Regions from separate parts of the Arthrobacter sp. BE255 genome, predicted to be linked through region 2. Evidence: predicted binding sites of a transcription regulator. Region 2 holds the regulator's gene; the other holds the start of a gene.
The links. The regulator LexA, encoded in region 2, represses DNA repair genes until DNA is damaged. The targets are predictions, from matches to a motif close to TCGAACANNTGTTCGA.
Positions count from the first base shown of each region.

Region 1: J2X42_RS07125 (DUF6504 family protein) is a predicted target of LexA. The motif match lies at 3,697-3,712, and genes of this name have one in related genera.

Region 1 is NZ_JAVDWK010000003.1:159,039-166,867, forward strand. Features, by position in the region: gene J2X42_RS07090 (MBL fold metallo-hydrolase) at 1-13, opposite strand, end outside; gene J2X42_RS07095 (S-(hydroxymethyl)mycothiol dehydrogenase) at 10-1,095, opposite strand; gene J2X42_RS07100 (mycoredoxin) at 1,214-1,471, opposite strand; gene J2X42_RS07105 (SOS response-associated peptidase) at 1,590-2,339, shown strand; gene J2X42_RS07110 (VOC family protein) at 2,385-2,807, opposite strand; gene J2X42_RS07115 (chorismate mutase) at 2,824-3,147, shown strand; gene J2X42_RS07120 (hypothetical protein) at 3,227-3,616, opposite strand; gene J2X42_RS07125 (DUF6504 family protein) at 3,783-4,145, shown strand; gene J2X42_RS07130 (DNA polymerase III subunit alpha) at 4,142-7,630, shown strand; gene thrS (threonine--tRNA ligase) at 7,777-7,829, shown strand, end outside.
Region 2 is NZ_JAVDWK010000008.1:44,652-52,480, forward strand. Features, by position in the region: gene J2X42_RS14360 (histidinol-phosphate transaminase) at 1-428, opposite strand, end outside; gene J2X42_RS14365 (LysM peptidoglycan-binding domain-containing protein) at 502-912, opposite strand; gene lexA (transcriptional repressor LexA) at 1,250-1,999, shown strand; gene J2X42_RS14375 (ATP-dependent DNA helicase) at 2,090-4,147, opposite strand; gene hflX (GTPase HflX) at 4,140-5,708, opposite strand; gene J2X42_RS14385 (methyltransferase) at 6,137-6,751, shown strand; gene dapF (diaminopimelate epimerase) at 6,732-7,676, opposite strand; gene miaA (tRNA (adenosine(37)-N6)-dimethylallyltransferase MiaA) at 7,743-7,829, opposite strand, start outside.

The sequences.
Region 1 (7,829 bases), on a different contig from region 2:
TCCTCAGGCTCACAGCTCCACCACCGAACGCAGGACCGAACCGGCGTGCATTTTGTCGAACGCTTCCTCCACCTGGTCGATGCTGATCCGCTCGGTGACGAAGGCGTCCAGGTCCAGTTTGCCCTGCTTGTAGAGGCTGATGAGCATGGGGAAGTCGCGGGAGGGCAGGCAGTCGCCGTACCAGGAGGACTTCAGGGAGCCGCCGCGGCCGAAGACGTCCAGCAGGGGCAGTTCCAGCGTCATGTCCGGGGTGGGCACGCCCACCAGGACGACGGTGCCGGCGAGGTCGCGGGCGTAGAACGCCTGCTTGTACGTTTCCGGGCGGCCGACGGCGTCAATCACCACGTCAGCGCCGAAGCCGCCGGTGAGCTCGCGGATTCTCTCCACGGGATCAGTTTCCGAGGAGTCGACGGTGTGGGTGGCGCCGAGCTCTTTGGCGCGCTCCAGCTTTTTTGCGTCGATGTCGACGGCGATGACCGTAGTGGCGCCGGCGAGCGCCGCTCCGGCGATGGCCGCCACGCCCACGCCGCCGCAGCCAATCACGGCCACCGAGTCACCGCGCTTGACGCCGCCGGTGTTGATGGCCGCGCCCAGTCCGGCCATCACGCCGCAGCCGAGCAGGCCGATGGCGGCAGCATCGGCGTCGGGATCCACCTTGGTGCATTGGCCGGCGGCAACGAGGGTCTTTTCGGTGAAGGCGCCGATGCCCAGGGCGGCGGAGAGCTCGGTGCCGTCTTCCAGGGTCATTTTCTGGGTGGCGTTGTGCGTGTTGAAGCAGTACTGCGCCTCGCCGCGGTTGCATGCACGGCAGTTGCCGCAGACCGCACGCCAGTTCAGCACCACCCGGTCTCCGGGTGCCACATCCGTAACGTCCGGGCCGACGGCGCTGACCACTCCGGTGGCCTCGTGGCCCAGGAGGAACGGGAAGTCGTCGCTGATGCCGCCGAGCTTGTAGTGCAGGTCGGTGTGGCAGACGCCGCTGGTCAGGATGTCCACCAGGGCCTCGCCCGGCCCCGGATCCGGGACCAGGATGGTCTCCAGCGTGACGGGGGCGCCCTTGGAACGGGCTACAACACCTTTGACTTTATGGACCACGGAAGGCTCCCTCACTGCAGATAGACAAAACGGGACCAACAGCGAATGTTGGTCCCGTTCTGTTTATCACATGGTGTTCGGTCGTTATCACATGGTGTTCGGTCGCCCGGTCCGGGTGTTAGGCGGCCAGTCGGCTCTTGACCTCGGCTGCGGAGGGGTTGGTGGCTGCAGTGCCATCCGGGAAAAGCACGGTGGGTACTGTGCGGTTGCCGCCGTTGAGCTGCTCCACGAGTTCGGCCGTGCCATCGACTTCCTCGATGTTGATTTCCGTGTAGCCGATGCCCTGCGCGTCCAACTGCTTCTTCAGCCGGTTGCAGTAGCCGCACCAGGTGGTGGAAAACATGGTGATGGTGCCGTTCTCGGGGGTAAAGTCCACGGAGCTCTCCTAAATCAGTGAGGGGGTTCGTTCCCATCAACGGTAACCCGCGGCCCGCTATTCCCCGGAGCCGGTGGCCCCGGATGACAGTGCGTAACAGCAATGGCATGCTGGTGCCATGTGTGGACGCTATGTGATGGCACGTGCCGTGGGGGACCTGCTGGCAGAATTCGATGCCCAGCTTGAGGAGGACGTGGAGCTGCCGCCGTCGTGGAATGTTGCACCCACCGATGATGTGCCCATCGTCCTGGAACGGCTGATTGACGACTCCGCCGTCCGGCAGCTGCACGTTGCCCGCTGGGGCCTTGTGCCGTCCTGGGCCAAGGATCCCGGCATCGGATCCAAAATGATCAACGCCCGGAGCGAAACGGTCCTGGAGAAGCCCGCCTTCCGCAAGGCCATCCAGTCACGCCGCTGTGCCGTGCCGGCGGACGGCTACTACGAGTGGAAACAGGGGACAGGGAAGGCGAAGCAGCCCTACTACGTCCACCCCGGCGAGGGCAGCGGCCTGGTTTTCGCCGGCCTGTACGAATGGTGGAAGGACCCGTCCAAGGCAGAGGGCGAGCCCGGGCGGTGGCTGCTCTCCACGTCCATCCTGACGGCCGACACGCCGCCGCCTGGATCGGAGTCAACTGTCTTCGGCAAGCTCACCGCCCTGCACAACCGGGTCCCGCTGCCCATGGACCGGGCGACCATGGAGTCCTGGATTGACCCGCAGATCGACGATGCCGCCTTCCTGGTGGACCTGGTCCGCGCCCACGTGAAGGATGTTGCTGCTGACTGGCACGTGGATTCCGTGGGCCGGGAGGTGGGAAACGTGCGCAACAATTCCCCCGAGCTCATCCGCCCGGTGGAGGCGCTGTTCTGAGGCGTTCCATCCGCTGACCCGGGCGGCGGCGGAGGTGCCTGACCCCTAAACGGTGACCTTGCCGGCGTCGTCCACTGCCCACGTGGGGTTGTAGGCGATCTCCCAGCGGAAGCCGTCCGGGTCCGCGAAATAGCCGGTATATCCGCCCCACGGCTGGGTGACCGGCTCGGCAACTATTTTTGCCCCGGCGGCGGCGGCTTCGGCCATGACCCGGTCCACGTCCGCGGGGCTGGGCACGTTGTGGCTGAGAGTGATGCAGGGGACCTGTCCCGGCGCATCAACCCCGGCTTCGGCCTGCATCTGGCCCGCGTTCCACAGGGAGAGGATCAGCCCGTGGTTGACCTGGATGAACACCACGTCGTCGGGGAATTCCTTGTGGACGGGCCAGCCGAGGCCCTCTGCGTAGAAGCGGCGGGAGGCCGCTACGCTGCGTACACCTAGTGAGATGAAGTCGACTCTGGGCTGCATGCTTCGATACTGTCAGATGATGGCGACAATTCAAGGAAACGACAGGGACGCGCTGGCCGACAAGGAACAGCTCGCCGCCGTGCGGATTGCAGTCGACGAGGTGGACGACCAGATCGTCACCCTCATTGCCCGGCGTGAGCGGCTGATCCGGATCGCCGGAACCCTGAAGGGTGACGACGCCGAAGTCCGGGCCCCAGGCCGGGTGGAGCGGGTCATTGAGCACGTCCGCTCCGCTGCGGAGAAGAAGGACATCGATCCGGACATCGTGGAATCCACGTACCGGGCCATGATCTCGGGCTTTATCGAACTCGAGCTGAAGGTCCACAAAGAAAACAGCTGAGGCTGTTCGACATCCATACCAAGGCGCCCTGCAGCCGGACATTTATCCGGCTGCAGGGCGCCTGTTTTGGTGTGCCTGGTTACAGTGCTTCGTCGACGGTGATGCCGGACTGGAATTCCCGGCCGTCAGCCTCGCTGAACGCCGACATGATGTGACCCTTGCCGAGCCCGTGAATGGCGGCCAAAGGGAAGTTTCCGGTAATGGAGTTGCCGGAGTGCGTCACTCCGCTGAGGTCGAAGTTTTCCTCGGTGCCCTGTTCGTGGCTGAACGAGTAGAAGGCGATCGCCTCCCCGTTCATGAATTCAATGCCCAACCGTCTTTGTGATGAGTAGTCAGGGCTGGCCGCCACGAGCCCCACTACGTACGCACCCGCTCCCGGGATGTTGCCGTCGATATCAAAGGTTGCCACGAGCGTTGTGTCCTGGGCCTTGATGCTTACGTGCTTAAGGAGTGCGTCATTGGTGCTCATGCCACAATCCTGCTACCTGCCGTCCCTTCCGTCCACCCCTGTCTAGGTTTTGTGTTGGCTCCGGCGTAGACTGGATTTATTCGAACATGTATTCGAATGAGCGTGTTTGAAACCCCGGGATGGACCTTCCTGGGCCACAGTTCCAGTTCAGTTCCGGGAGGCGCCCATGGGCATGTTCAGCGAATCCGTTGACGTGGCCTGCAGCGCTGCCGGCCAGCCGGTGGCCCTCCAATGGGCCGGGCGGCAGTACACCGTGTGCGCTGAACCAGTGCGGTGGTTTGAACGCAGGCAGTGGTGGGCCGAGGAAAGCCGCGCACCGCTGGGCAGCGGGCCCGGGCTGGTTGACCACGAAATCTGGCGGGTCCAGGTGCAGGCAGACCCGCAGCGTCTTGGTTCAGGCGGCCCTGGCAGCCCGGAGGTCGGCCCCCTTCCGGATGAACCCCTCACCCTTGATCTGAGCCGGCACCTCGGAAGCGGCCGCTGGCGGCTGCTCCGGATCCATGACGCACTCCAACCCAGAACAGCATGACTTTTACGCATCTCCACGCTTCCACTGCCTTCAGTGCCCACTATGGGGTGTCCTGGCCGGACGAACTAGCCCAGGTTGCCGCCGCTGACGGTGCCACCGCGCTCGCCTGTACTGACCGGGACGGCCTGTACGGCACGGTCAAGCACCTCAAAGCCTGCATGGCCGCAGGTATTGACCCCATCGTGGGGGTTGACCTTGCAGTGTTCGACGACGACGGCGACCACCGCACGCAGCTCGCTGGACGCGTAGTGGTCCTCGCCCGCGGCCAGAACAACGGCGCAGGCTACCGGGCCCTCTGCAGGCTGGTGTCCGATGCCCATGCCAGGACCTCCGGCAAAGCCGGGGGAGCTGTGCCGGTGGCAGTCACCCGCGCCGAACTCGCCTCCCGGACACTTGATCCGCAAACCCTGAAGCCGGTCCTGATGGTCCTGATCGGACCGGATTCCGACGTCGGACGGGCAATGGGCGGGCGGCGGTACCTGCGCCCCCGCACCCTCTTCAAACGCTGGCTGGATGCCATGCCGCAGGGGACCATGGTGGCCGAAGTGGTTTCCCAGCTCAGCTCACCAGGTTCCCCGCTGAGCACCGCCCACGCTGTGCGGATGCTCAAGCTGGCGGAGGAACACCAGGTCCCTGCCGTGCTCACCAACGCTGTCCGGTACTGCGCCGAGGACGGAGCAGCCACGGCGGACGTCCTGGATTCGGCCCGCACGCTGAAGTCATTGCCCGAACTCGCCGCCGAACCCCTGCTCCAGCCCAACGGCCAGGCCTGGCTGAAATCGTCGGCACAGATGCTCCAGCTGGGCAGGGAAATCATCGGTACTGCAGGATACGGGGCGGCTGACCTCAAGCAGCTCATGGCCCAGACCGAGGCGCTCGCGGACCTCTGCCGGATCGACCCCGTCACCGATATGGGATGGAAGCAGCCCGTGGTCCCCGAGGCTTCCGTCATTGGTATCAGCCAGGACCCGCATGTGGAGCTGGTCCAGCGGTGCGAGGCCGGGATCGGCAGGAGGTTTCCTGGCATCACCGGCGCCGCCGAAAAGGAAATGCGCTCGCGGCTGGAGCACGAGCTGGGGATCATCATGAACCTTGGGTTCTCCTCCTACTTCCTGACCGTCGCCGAAGTGTCCCGGATGATCCTGGACATGGGGGTCCGCGCTGCCGCCCGCGGGTCAGGGGCGTCCAGCCTGGTCAACTACCTCATCGACGTCAGTCAGGTAAACCCCCTGCAGCATGACCTGATCTTCGAACGGTTCCTGTCCCGGGACCGGGCCACCCTGCCGGACATTGACATCGATGTTGAAAGCGCAGAACGGCACAACGTCTACCGGCGGATCTTTGACCGCTTCGGTTCCGAACGCGTCACGCTGATGAGCATGCAGAACGGGTACCGGGCGCGTGGCGCCGTCAGGGACGCAGGCATGGCCCTGGGCATGGACGACGGCGACGTCGGCGAGATCGCCAAGCAGCTCTGGCGCTTTTCGGCCCGCAAATTCCGGGAGGCGCTGGTGGAGAAACCCGAACTGCGCGAGTTCGCCGGCCGGGTGGAACAGCGCGACTTTGCCGAAAACCAGCAGCTTGACCTTCTGGTGGACCTCACGGAACGGCTGGACCGGCTTCCCCGGCATATTTCCATGCATCCCTGCGGGGTGATCCTGGGCGATGCCACACTGCTGGACCGCACCCCCGTCCAGCCCAGCGGCCTGGGATTGCCCATGAGCCAGTTCGACAAACACGACATGGATCCCATGGGGATGCTTAAGCTCGATGTCCTGGGTGTCAGGATGCAGAGCGCCATGGCCTTCGCTGTCCGCGAAGTCATCCGGCTCCACCCTTCCAAAGCCGAAGTTGTGGCTGCAGGGGCGCACCCCCAGGGTGAGAACGGCGCCGGCCCGGACTACATCGCCGACAACGGCCACATCAACCTCAACGCCGTTCCGCTGGACGACGAACCAACCTATGAGCTGATCCGAAGCACGCACACTTTGGGCTGCTTTCAGATTGAGTCGCCGGGCCAGCGGGAGCTGATCGGCAAAATGGCACCGCGGGAATTCAATGACCTCATCATCGACATCTCGCTGTTCCGGCCGGGGCCGATGAAGTCAGACATGGTGCGGCCGTTCCTGGAGCACCGGCACGGCTTCGCGCCGGAGGTGTATCCCCACCCGGACCTGAAACCCGTGCTGCAGGAAACCCACGGGGTCACCGTCTTCCACGAACAGATTCTGAAAACCTTCAACGTCATGACGGGCTGCGGGCTTGCCCGCGCGGACGAATTCCGGCGGGCCCTGGGAAACGAGCTGCTCGAACCGAAGGTTGAGGAATTCTTCCGGAAGGAAGCCAGGGCCAAAGGCTATTCACCTGACGTAGTGGACAAGGTGTGGGGAACCCTGAAGGCCTTTGGCAGCTTTGGTTTCTGCAAGGCCCACGGCGCCGCCTTTGCCGTGCCCACCTACCAGTCGGCGTGGCTGAAGGCGCACCACCCCGAGGCGTTCCTGGCCGGGCTATGGGAGCACGATCCCGGCATGTACCCCAAGCGGCTCCTGGTGGCTGAAGCCCGAAGGATGGGCATCCCCATCCTTCCCCTGGACATCAACCGCAGCCATGCCGAATACCGGGTTGAGCCGGTGGAGCACGGGCCGGACCGCGGCAAACTGGGGATCAGGCTGAGCCTGAAAGGCATTTACGGGCTGTCCGGCGCAGAACTTAAGCGCATCGTGGGCGGGCAGCCCTATGACTCGCTGGCTGATCTTCGGGCGCGGTCCCGGCTGAGCAAACCCAACATCAAGAGGCTGGCCCAGCTGGGTGCCTTTGATTCCCTCCACCGGGAGTCGGGCGGAGCCGCCAACCGGGCAGACCTCGTCCAGCACCTGCAAAGAATGCAGTCTTCCGGAAGCGCGCGGAAGGGCATCGAGGTCATGGAAGGGCAGCTTTCCCTGCCATTGGGCGACGTGGAACTTCGGAACGTCAAACCCGGACTGCCGGCGCCCACGCTGGTGGAAAATGTCCGGGCAGAACTGGACCTGATGGCCATTGATGTCAGCGGGCACCTGATGGACAGCCACCGTCCCATGCTCGACAGGCTCGGCGTCACCACGGCCGATAAGCTGCTCGGCCTGCGCAACGGCTCTGAAGTGCTTGTGGCCGGAGTGCGAATTGCCACCCAGACCCCTCCCATGCGTGGCGGGCGCCGCGTGGTGTTCATCAGCATCGACGACGGCACCGGATGCATCGACTCTGTGTTCTTCCACGAAGCGCAGGAGCAGGCCGGGCTGCTGCTGTTCGGCACCAGGCTGTTGCTCATCCGCGGCACCACCCGGCGGACGGGGCCCAGGGGCATCAGCCTGAGCGCCAGCATGGCGTGGGACCTGAGCCGGGTGGAGACCCTGCCGTTCCCGGAGTCGCGGCCCGAAACCACCGACATTCCGCATCCCCTGGACGGAATCAGCCGCAGCCTGGCCATCACCGGGATGGGTGGCTGAGCGGCGTCATCCCAGCCAAACCCGGCTTCCGGGGCCCGCGGGTCCCGTTGGTCGGCCCCTTGGGAAACCGATAGCATTGACGATGGCTGGCTGTGGTCCCCGTACGCCACAAGCTATGAAGCCTTAACTTTGAATAGGAGACACCCGTGTCAGATGCCCAGCAGATCACCCTCATCGTCGATGGCGAAGAGACCAAGGT
Region 2 (7,829 bases):
TCTGCCTCACGCTGTCCAGCAATGTATTCAGTGTCCGTACCGCTGGCCAGCAGCGGGTACATGGAGTACGTGGGAGGGAAGCCAAGAGCCGTCCGGCCCGGCCCGCCGAAGGCCTGGAGGATCTGCTGCAGCACTTCGTTGGAACCGTTGGCTGCCCAGATGTTCGACGCGTCCAGTCCGTGGCCGAGGAACTCCGCCAACGCGTCGCGAAGCTCTGAGAACTCCCGGTCCGGGTACCGGTTCAGACCCGCCGCGGCCTCGGTGACTGCCGCGCTGATAGCCGCCCGGACGTCCGCAGGAACACCATGGGTGTTTTCGTTGACGTTCAGCAGGATGGGAACATCGAGCTGCGGAGCCCCGTACGGGGACAGGCCACGAAGGTTGGTCCGGAGGGGAAGGCGGTTCAGACGCTCTAGCTGGTCATTCACCTGAACAGTTTAGTGCCGAAGCGCGGACCCCGAAAATGTGACGGTTCCCGGCTGCCATTGACAACCTGCAGGGCTACTTTGCAGGTACAAACAGTTGCTGGCCGGGCAGCACCGTTCCGGCCGTGAGGTTGTTGAGCTGGACGATGTCCGCTATCACATCCCGGGGATCCCGCTCCGGGGACACCGCGGCGGCGATCCCCCAGAGCGACTGACCGGGCTGCACAGTTACTGAGACCGTCGGCGTGAGCGAGAGGTCCGCAGCGGAGTCGGCGGCCTTGGCAGGTGCGTTCAGGAATCCCGCAAGCAGGAAGAGCATCGCCGCGAGCAGGACCAGGGGAATGCCGATCAGGACCACCCGGCCGCGCCGCGTCAGGCGAAGGGGCGGCAGCGGTTCCTTGCGGACCAGCACATCGGGCACTGCTGTGAGGTGCTGGACCGAGACGAACTGCGGACGGGAGTCCTGCGATGCTGAAAAAGCTGACATGAAATGAGCCCTCCTGGACCATGCTGTGCTGCCCGGAGTGTTCTTTCCGCCCGCCTGCCTGCCTCGGCGGGCTGGCCCTGCCGTTTCGAATATTCGAATACCGCGGGAAGCGAATAGAACACATGTTCGAACTTTGCTTCTTCTGTTTTAGCACTTATCAACGAACATTGTCGAGACTCGCTAGAACAAATGTTTGAAAAAGGGTTGTGGCTGGCCTACGTTTGAACCAAAGATCAACCACCTCTGTAGTTGATCAGCAGGGTCTGACAATCAATGCCGGAGACTCCCGGCACCCGCGGCCGGAAGGCTCCGGGGCAACGGAAAGGCATTGGCAAACATGGCAGCAGCAGCCGCGGGCGGCAGGGCGACCCAGCGGGGTCAGCAGCCCCAAAGGACTCCCAAAGGGCTGACTGCCCGGCAAAAGAAGATCCTGGAAACCATCCAGCGCTCGGTCAATGACAACGGGTATCCCCCGTCCATGCGTGAAATCGGTGACACCGTGGGCCTGGCCAGCCTGTCCAGCGTGACCCACCAGCTCTCGCAGCTGGAAAAGCTGGGCTACCTTCGCCGGGATCCCAAGCGGCCACGGGCCATGGAGGTCCTGATGCCGCTGACGCTGGACGGCGGGACATCCAAAGCCGCAGGTTCAGCCGCGCCGGCTGCCCTGCGCGGCATCAGCGGGGGCAAAGTGACTGAGTTGCCCACCGCCATGGACACTGCCATGGTCCCGCTGGTGGGCCGGATCGCGGCCGGCGGGCCCATCCTCGCGGACCAGGTCGTGGAGGACGTTATGCCCCTGCCGCGCCAGCTGGTGGGGCAGGGCGAGCTCTTTATGCTCAAAGTGGCCGGAGACTCCATGGTGGACGCGGCAATCTGCGATGGCGACTGGGTGGTGGTGCGGCGCCAGGCTGACGCCGTCAACGGTGACATCGTTGCGGCTCTCCTGGACGACGAAGCGACCGTCAAGACGTTCCGCCAGCGGGACGGCCACACGTGGCTCCTGCCGCAGAACACCCAATACGAACCCATCCTTGGCGACCACGCCACCATCATGGGCAAGGTTGTTTCGGTCCTGCGCTCGCTCTAGGCCCGTCAGTTACCGCAAAAATAGATCAGCCGGGCCCGCCGCGAGGGGCGGTCCCAGCTGATCTTTTGCATTTAACTCCCTGCAGTTAACTCAGGTGTGCTCCTTGGCCAGCCGCTCAAGGGCAGCGAACGCGATCTTCCGGTCCGTGGTGGGCCAGAAGGGCGGCAGCGCGCCCCGCAGGAAGCCGGCGTAGCGCTCCGTGGCCAGCCGCGAATCAAGCACCGCCACCACGCCCTTGTCGCCCGTGGACCGGATCAGCCGGCCGGCGCCCTGTGCCAGCCGGATGGCGGCGTGGGTGGCGGAGACCGACATAAAGCCGTTCCCGCCGGCCTGGGCCACGGCCCTGGAGCGGGCGGTCATCAGGGGGTCGTCCGGCCGCGGGAACGGGATGCGGTCAATCACCACCAGGCGGCACGAGCCGCCAGGAACGTCCACACCCTGCCACAGCGACATGGTGCCGAAGAGGCAGGTGTCAGGCTCGTCGGCGAACTGCTTGACGAGCGCGGTCATCGTCGAGTCGCCCTGGCAGAGGATGCTCAGTCCCAGCCGGGGCCGCAGGGCCTCGGCTGCCTCTTCCGCGGCGCGGCGCGAGGAGAACAGGCACAGTGCACCGCCGCCGGAGGCCCTGATCAGCGCCTCGAGTTCCTCCAGCGCTTCCGGCGACACTCCGCGGCCTGGCTTGGGCAGGTGTCCGGCAACGTACAGGATCCCCTGCTTCGGGTAGTCAAAGGGGGAACCGACATCGATGCCGGTCCAGCTCGGGGCGCCCTGGCCCACGAGGCCCAGTCCGCCGGCGGCCGGTTCAAACGCCGAGCCGATGGCCAGCGTGGCCGAGGTGAGTACCACGGTGTGGCCTTCGAACAGGCCCTCCCGCAGCCTTCCCGCGACACTGAGGGGCGCGATGTTTATCAGCGCCGGTGAGGCGTCGTCGGGCTGCGCGTAGCCCTGCTGAGGATCGAAGGTGCTGGCGCGGGAGAACCACACCACCTCCCGGTTTTCACGGGCCGCGATGAGCCGTTCGCAGAGTTCGAGGATGAGCATCAGGCGGGAGCGGGCGAGCTGGCGCCCGCCGTCCGCGGTTTGGCTGCTGTCTCCCTTGGAGTCGGAAAGGGCAGCCCGGCAGGCGTCCCGCAGTTGGTCCATGCAGTCCAGCTGTTCGTCGTTGAGTCCGTTGGGAAGCAGCCCGTTGGGCACCCCGGCGAGGGCGAGTTCCAGGTTGGCAGCGGCGGCGTTGAGGGCGTCGACCGTGATGGCTGTGTGCTTCCGCGCGCCGGACGCCGCGGCATGGACCATGGCGACGGACAGCTGCCCGGATACGGCCCCGGTCACCCGGTCCTGGAGTTCGTGGGCCTCATCCACCACCACAACGTCGTATTCAGGCAGGACGGCCAGGCCCTCGAAGGCACTGACGGCGAGCATGGCATGGTTGGTGACCACAACGTCGGCGTCGGCGGCGTCCTGGCGGGCCAGCTCGCTGAAGCATTCGGCCGCCATCGGGCACTTCTGTGCCCCCAGGCATTCCATCGAGGTGACGGAGACCTGGCGCCAGGCCCGGTCCGTGACGCCGGGAAGGAGTTCATCGCGGTCGCCAGTGGCCGTTTTTTGCGCCCATTCGCGCAGGCGCACCACTTCCTTGCCCAGCTGCGAGGACGGTCCCCCCAGCGCGGCGGCGAAGTGCGGCACGCTGGTGTCCTCGCCGAGGGAAAACAGCTGCCCTTCGGCGGGTTCCTCGGAGGGGAATCCGCCCTCAAGCTTGTGCCGGCACACGTAGTTGGAGCGGCCTTTGACCAGCGCCACCTTCACGGGGCGGTCCAGGGCCGGGGTGATGGTTTTCAGCAGGCGCGGCAGGTCCCGGCCCACAATCTGCGTCTGCAGGGCGAGGGTGGCAGTGGAAACCAGGGTGGGCTTGTTGCTCACGAGCGAATGCGCAATGAGCGGGATCAGGTAAGCCAGCGACTTTCCGGTTCCGGTGCCGGCCTGGACCAGCAGGTGGTCGCCGGTTTCGATGGCCCGGGCCACCTGCCTGGCCATCTCGTGCTGTCCGCTGCGGCTTTGCCCGCCCATCCCGGCCACGGCACGGTCGAGCAGTTCAATGACGAACTGCTCGCCGGCCGTACCCGAGGACTCACTTGCCACTGTTTCAGTCATTGCTGACGAATGATTCCAGTTCCGCCGCGAGGCCTTCCCGGACCATCACCACGGCCCGTGTTCCGTCCTCGCCATGGTCAAGGCTCAGGATTTCGGCGTCGGTGTTGTGCAGCTTGCTGATCACGTCGCCGCGGTTGTACGGGATGAGGAGCTCAAGCTTGACGCTGGGCCGCGGGATGGAGCTGCTGATTTCGCGGAGCAGCTCGGCGATCCCCTCACCGGTCCGGGCCGACACCACCACGTGGCGGGGCTCGCGCTGTTTGAGGCGTTCGACCACAAACGGATCCGCGGCGTCCACCTTGTTCAGGACGATGATTTCCTGCACCTTGCGGGCGTCCACTTCGCTGAACACCTTGCGGACTGCGGCGATCTGTCCTTCGGGATCCGGATGCGAAACATCCACCACATGGAGGATGAGGTCGGCGTCCGCCACTTCCTCCAGCGTGGAGCGGAAGGCCTCCACCAGCTGGGTGGGAAGGGAACGGACGAAGCCCACGGTGTCAGCCAGGGTGTAGCCCAGGCCATCCGCGGTCTCTGCCTTGCGCACGGTGGGGTCCAGGGTGGCGAACAGGGCGTTCTCCACCAGCACGCCGGCGTCGGTCAGCCGGTTCAGCAGCGACGATTTCCCGGCGTTGGTGTACCCGGCGATGGCAACGGACGGCACGGAATTACGACGGCGGTTGGCCCGCTTCGTTTCCCGCGCAGGCTTCATCGCGGCGATCTCGCGCCGCAGCTTGGCCATCCGCGTCCGGATCCGGCGGCGGTCCAGTTCGATCTTGGTCTCACCGGGGCCACGGGAACCCATGCCGGCGCCGGCGCCGCCCACCTGGCCACCGGCCTGGCGGGACATCGACTCGCCCCAGCCGCGCAGGCGCGGCAGGAGGTATTCGAGCTGGGCCAGTTCCACCTGGGCTTTGCCCTCGCGGCTCTTGGCGTGCTGGGCGAAGATGTCCAGGATCAGGGCCGTGCGGTCGATGACCTTGACCTTAACGATGTCCTCCAGGCCGCGCCGCTGGGAAGGCGCCAACTCGGCGTCCACCACCACGGTGTCCGCACCGGTGGACATCACGATTTCCTTGAGCTCCTGGGCCTTGCCGGACCCGAGGAACGTGCCTGGGTCCGGTTTTGCCCTGCGCTGCACCATGCCGTCCAGGACTTCCGAACCGGCAGTCTCTGCCAGGGCGGCGAGCTCACGCAGTGAGTTTTCGGCGTCGGCGAGCGTTCCTTCGGCCCAGAGGCCGGCAAGCACCACGCGTTCCAGGCGCAACTGCCGGTATTCGACTTCGGTAACGTCTTCGAGTTCCGTGGACAGGCCGGCGGTACGACGGAGCGCCCTGCGCTCTTCGAGGTCCTGCTGGTCGCCGTCGAAGGCGCTGTGCTCTTCGTCGAGGCGGGAAATTGCCTGGGCTTTGCCGAACACCGCCCTGCCGTCGCCTTCAGCGGCGGCGCCGCGTTTTGCCGGAACATCCTTGGAGAGAATCCGGTCGATGACAGCTTGGATTTCCTCCGGGCTCATATCCTGGGCTGCTGGATCGGATCCGGTGTTGGGCTGGCTGGTCATGGTCTCCTTTGAAGATTCGGCATTTCCAGAATAGTGCCGATTGCTGGTGAGTGGGGACGTATTCGCGCTGGGCTGACGGCTGGCGGTCATCCTGGCTCCGGTCTGCTGCGCGCGCCGTGCAAGGCGGTGGCACGCAACGTAGATCCACATCCATCGAAGTAGTGGAGTGGGTAAAGGCGCAGGCAACACCGGGAAGGGCACAGCGTGAGGGCTGGCTTCGAGTATTGCCCGGCGGTCGAACCGGGCGCCAAAGGCCTGGTCGGTGACGCATCTGCGGAAGGTGAAAACCTGCATCGCTGCGGGACGTGGCTGCGGGACGGGTTCAACCCGTGCCGGCTACTCGAAGATCAGGAACATGCCTTCCAGATTAGCAGACCCGGTCCGGCGCGGTTTCCCTTACGCTTCACGGCCAACTAATCTGGCCAGTTATGGAGTCCGCACACTATTTCAGCGCATCGCCCGCAGGGCCGTTCACCCGCAAGCCGCTCACGGTGGACCTGGCCGGGGAGACGCGCAAACTGCAGACATCCGGCGGCATTTTCAGCCCTGACGGAATCGACAAGGGTACGGCCGTGCTGCTGGCTGAGGTCCCGGCGCCGGCGCAGTCAGGGAACCTGCTGGATATCGGCTGCGGCTGGGGTCCCATCGCGATCACCATGGCCCTGCACTCGCCCGATGCGAAGGTCTACGCGGTGGACGTCAACGAGCGCTGCATCACACTGACGAACGAAAACGCGGCTTCGCTCGGCCTGCGGAACGTTACCGCCAGCACGCCGGACGAGGTGGACCCGGACCTGCGTTTCGACACCATCTGGTCCAACCCGCCCATCCGGATCGGGAAGGACGAACTGCACTCACTGCTGAAGCTGTGGATTCCGCGGCTGGCACCGGGCGGCTCCGCATGGCTGGTAGTCCAGAAAAACCTTGGTTCCGACTCCCTGCAGCGCTGGCTGTCACAGGAACTGGACGGCTCGTTCACGGTCACCCGGGAAGCCACAGCCAAAGCCTTCAGGATCCTGCGGGTCAGGAAAGCGTCCCGCTAGCCACAATCACCGCCGGGCCGCTGAGCTCGACGTGCTCGTGCCCGCCGGCTCCGGCAAAGAACTTGACGCCGACGACGCCGCCCGGCACCTTGACGTTCCAGGCGTCAGGCGCCCCGGCCCCGGCCCAGTGCCTGATGGCGACGGCGGCAGCGCAGGCGCCCGTGCCGCACGACTGGGTCTCGCCGACGCCGCGTTCGTGGACCCGCATGGTCACAGTGCCCACACCGTCATGCACCAGCGGCTCTGAGGGGACCACAAACTCGACGTTGGTTCCGTTGGCCGGGGTGGGATCCACGTGCGGGGCGGTGAACAGGCGGGTGGCTTCCAGTTCGGAAAGCTCGGCGAGGGCCACTACGGTGTGCGGGTTGCCCATGCTGACGGAGAGGGCGGGGCGCGGCACTTCCAGGCCGTCGGCCGTGACCAGGGAGTCCATCGCCTTGGCGGAGGCTTCCCCGGGGAAAATGAACTCCCAGGGGCCCATGTCGACGGCGTAGTCCTCGCCGGTACGGACAACGGTTTTGATTCCGCCGCGGGTTCCGATGGTGAGGGCGCCGCCGTCGGGCAGGTCAACCAGGCCCTCGGCGCGGAGGAAGTGGACGAAGACCCGGACGCCGTTGCCGCACATCTCGGACAGGGAGCCGTCCCCGTTGCGGTAATCCATGAACCATTGGGCGTCCGGGGTTGTGCCCAGCAGTTCCCGGCCCTCAGGCAGGAAGCGCGACGGTACGGCGCGGATGAGTCCGTCCCCGCCGATGCCGCGGTGCCTGTCGCACAGCGCGGCAACCTGGTCGGGGCCGATGGTGTGGATGCCGTCAGGATCGGCGATCAGGACAAAATCGTTGCCTGTGCCGTGGCCTTTCGAGAAGCGGAGTCCGCCCAGGGTGGAGATGGCGGGCTCGAGGGTCTCTGCGGGGGTAGCGTCCATGTTCCAAGGTTACCGGCCGACTGCGGGGCATCAGAAACCCGCTGCGCCCGGCGGGCAGGCGCCGGTTCAGCCGCAGAGCGTGAGCGCGTGTGCTGCCAGTTCGGGGTCTTTCCAGTCCAGCCAGCTGATCCGGGGATCGGCACGGAACCAGGT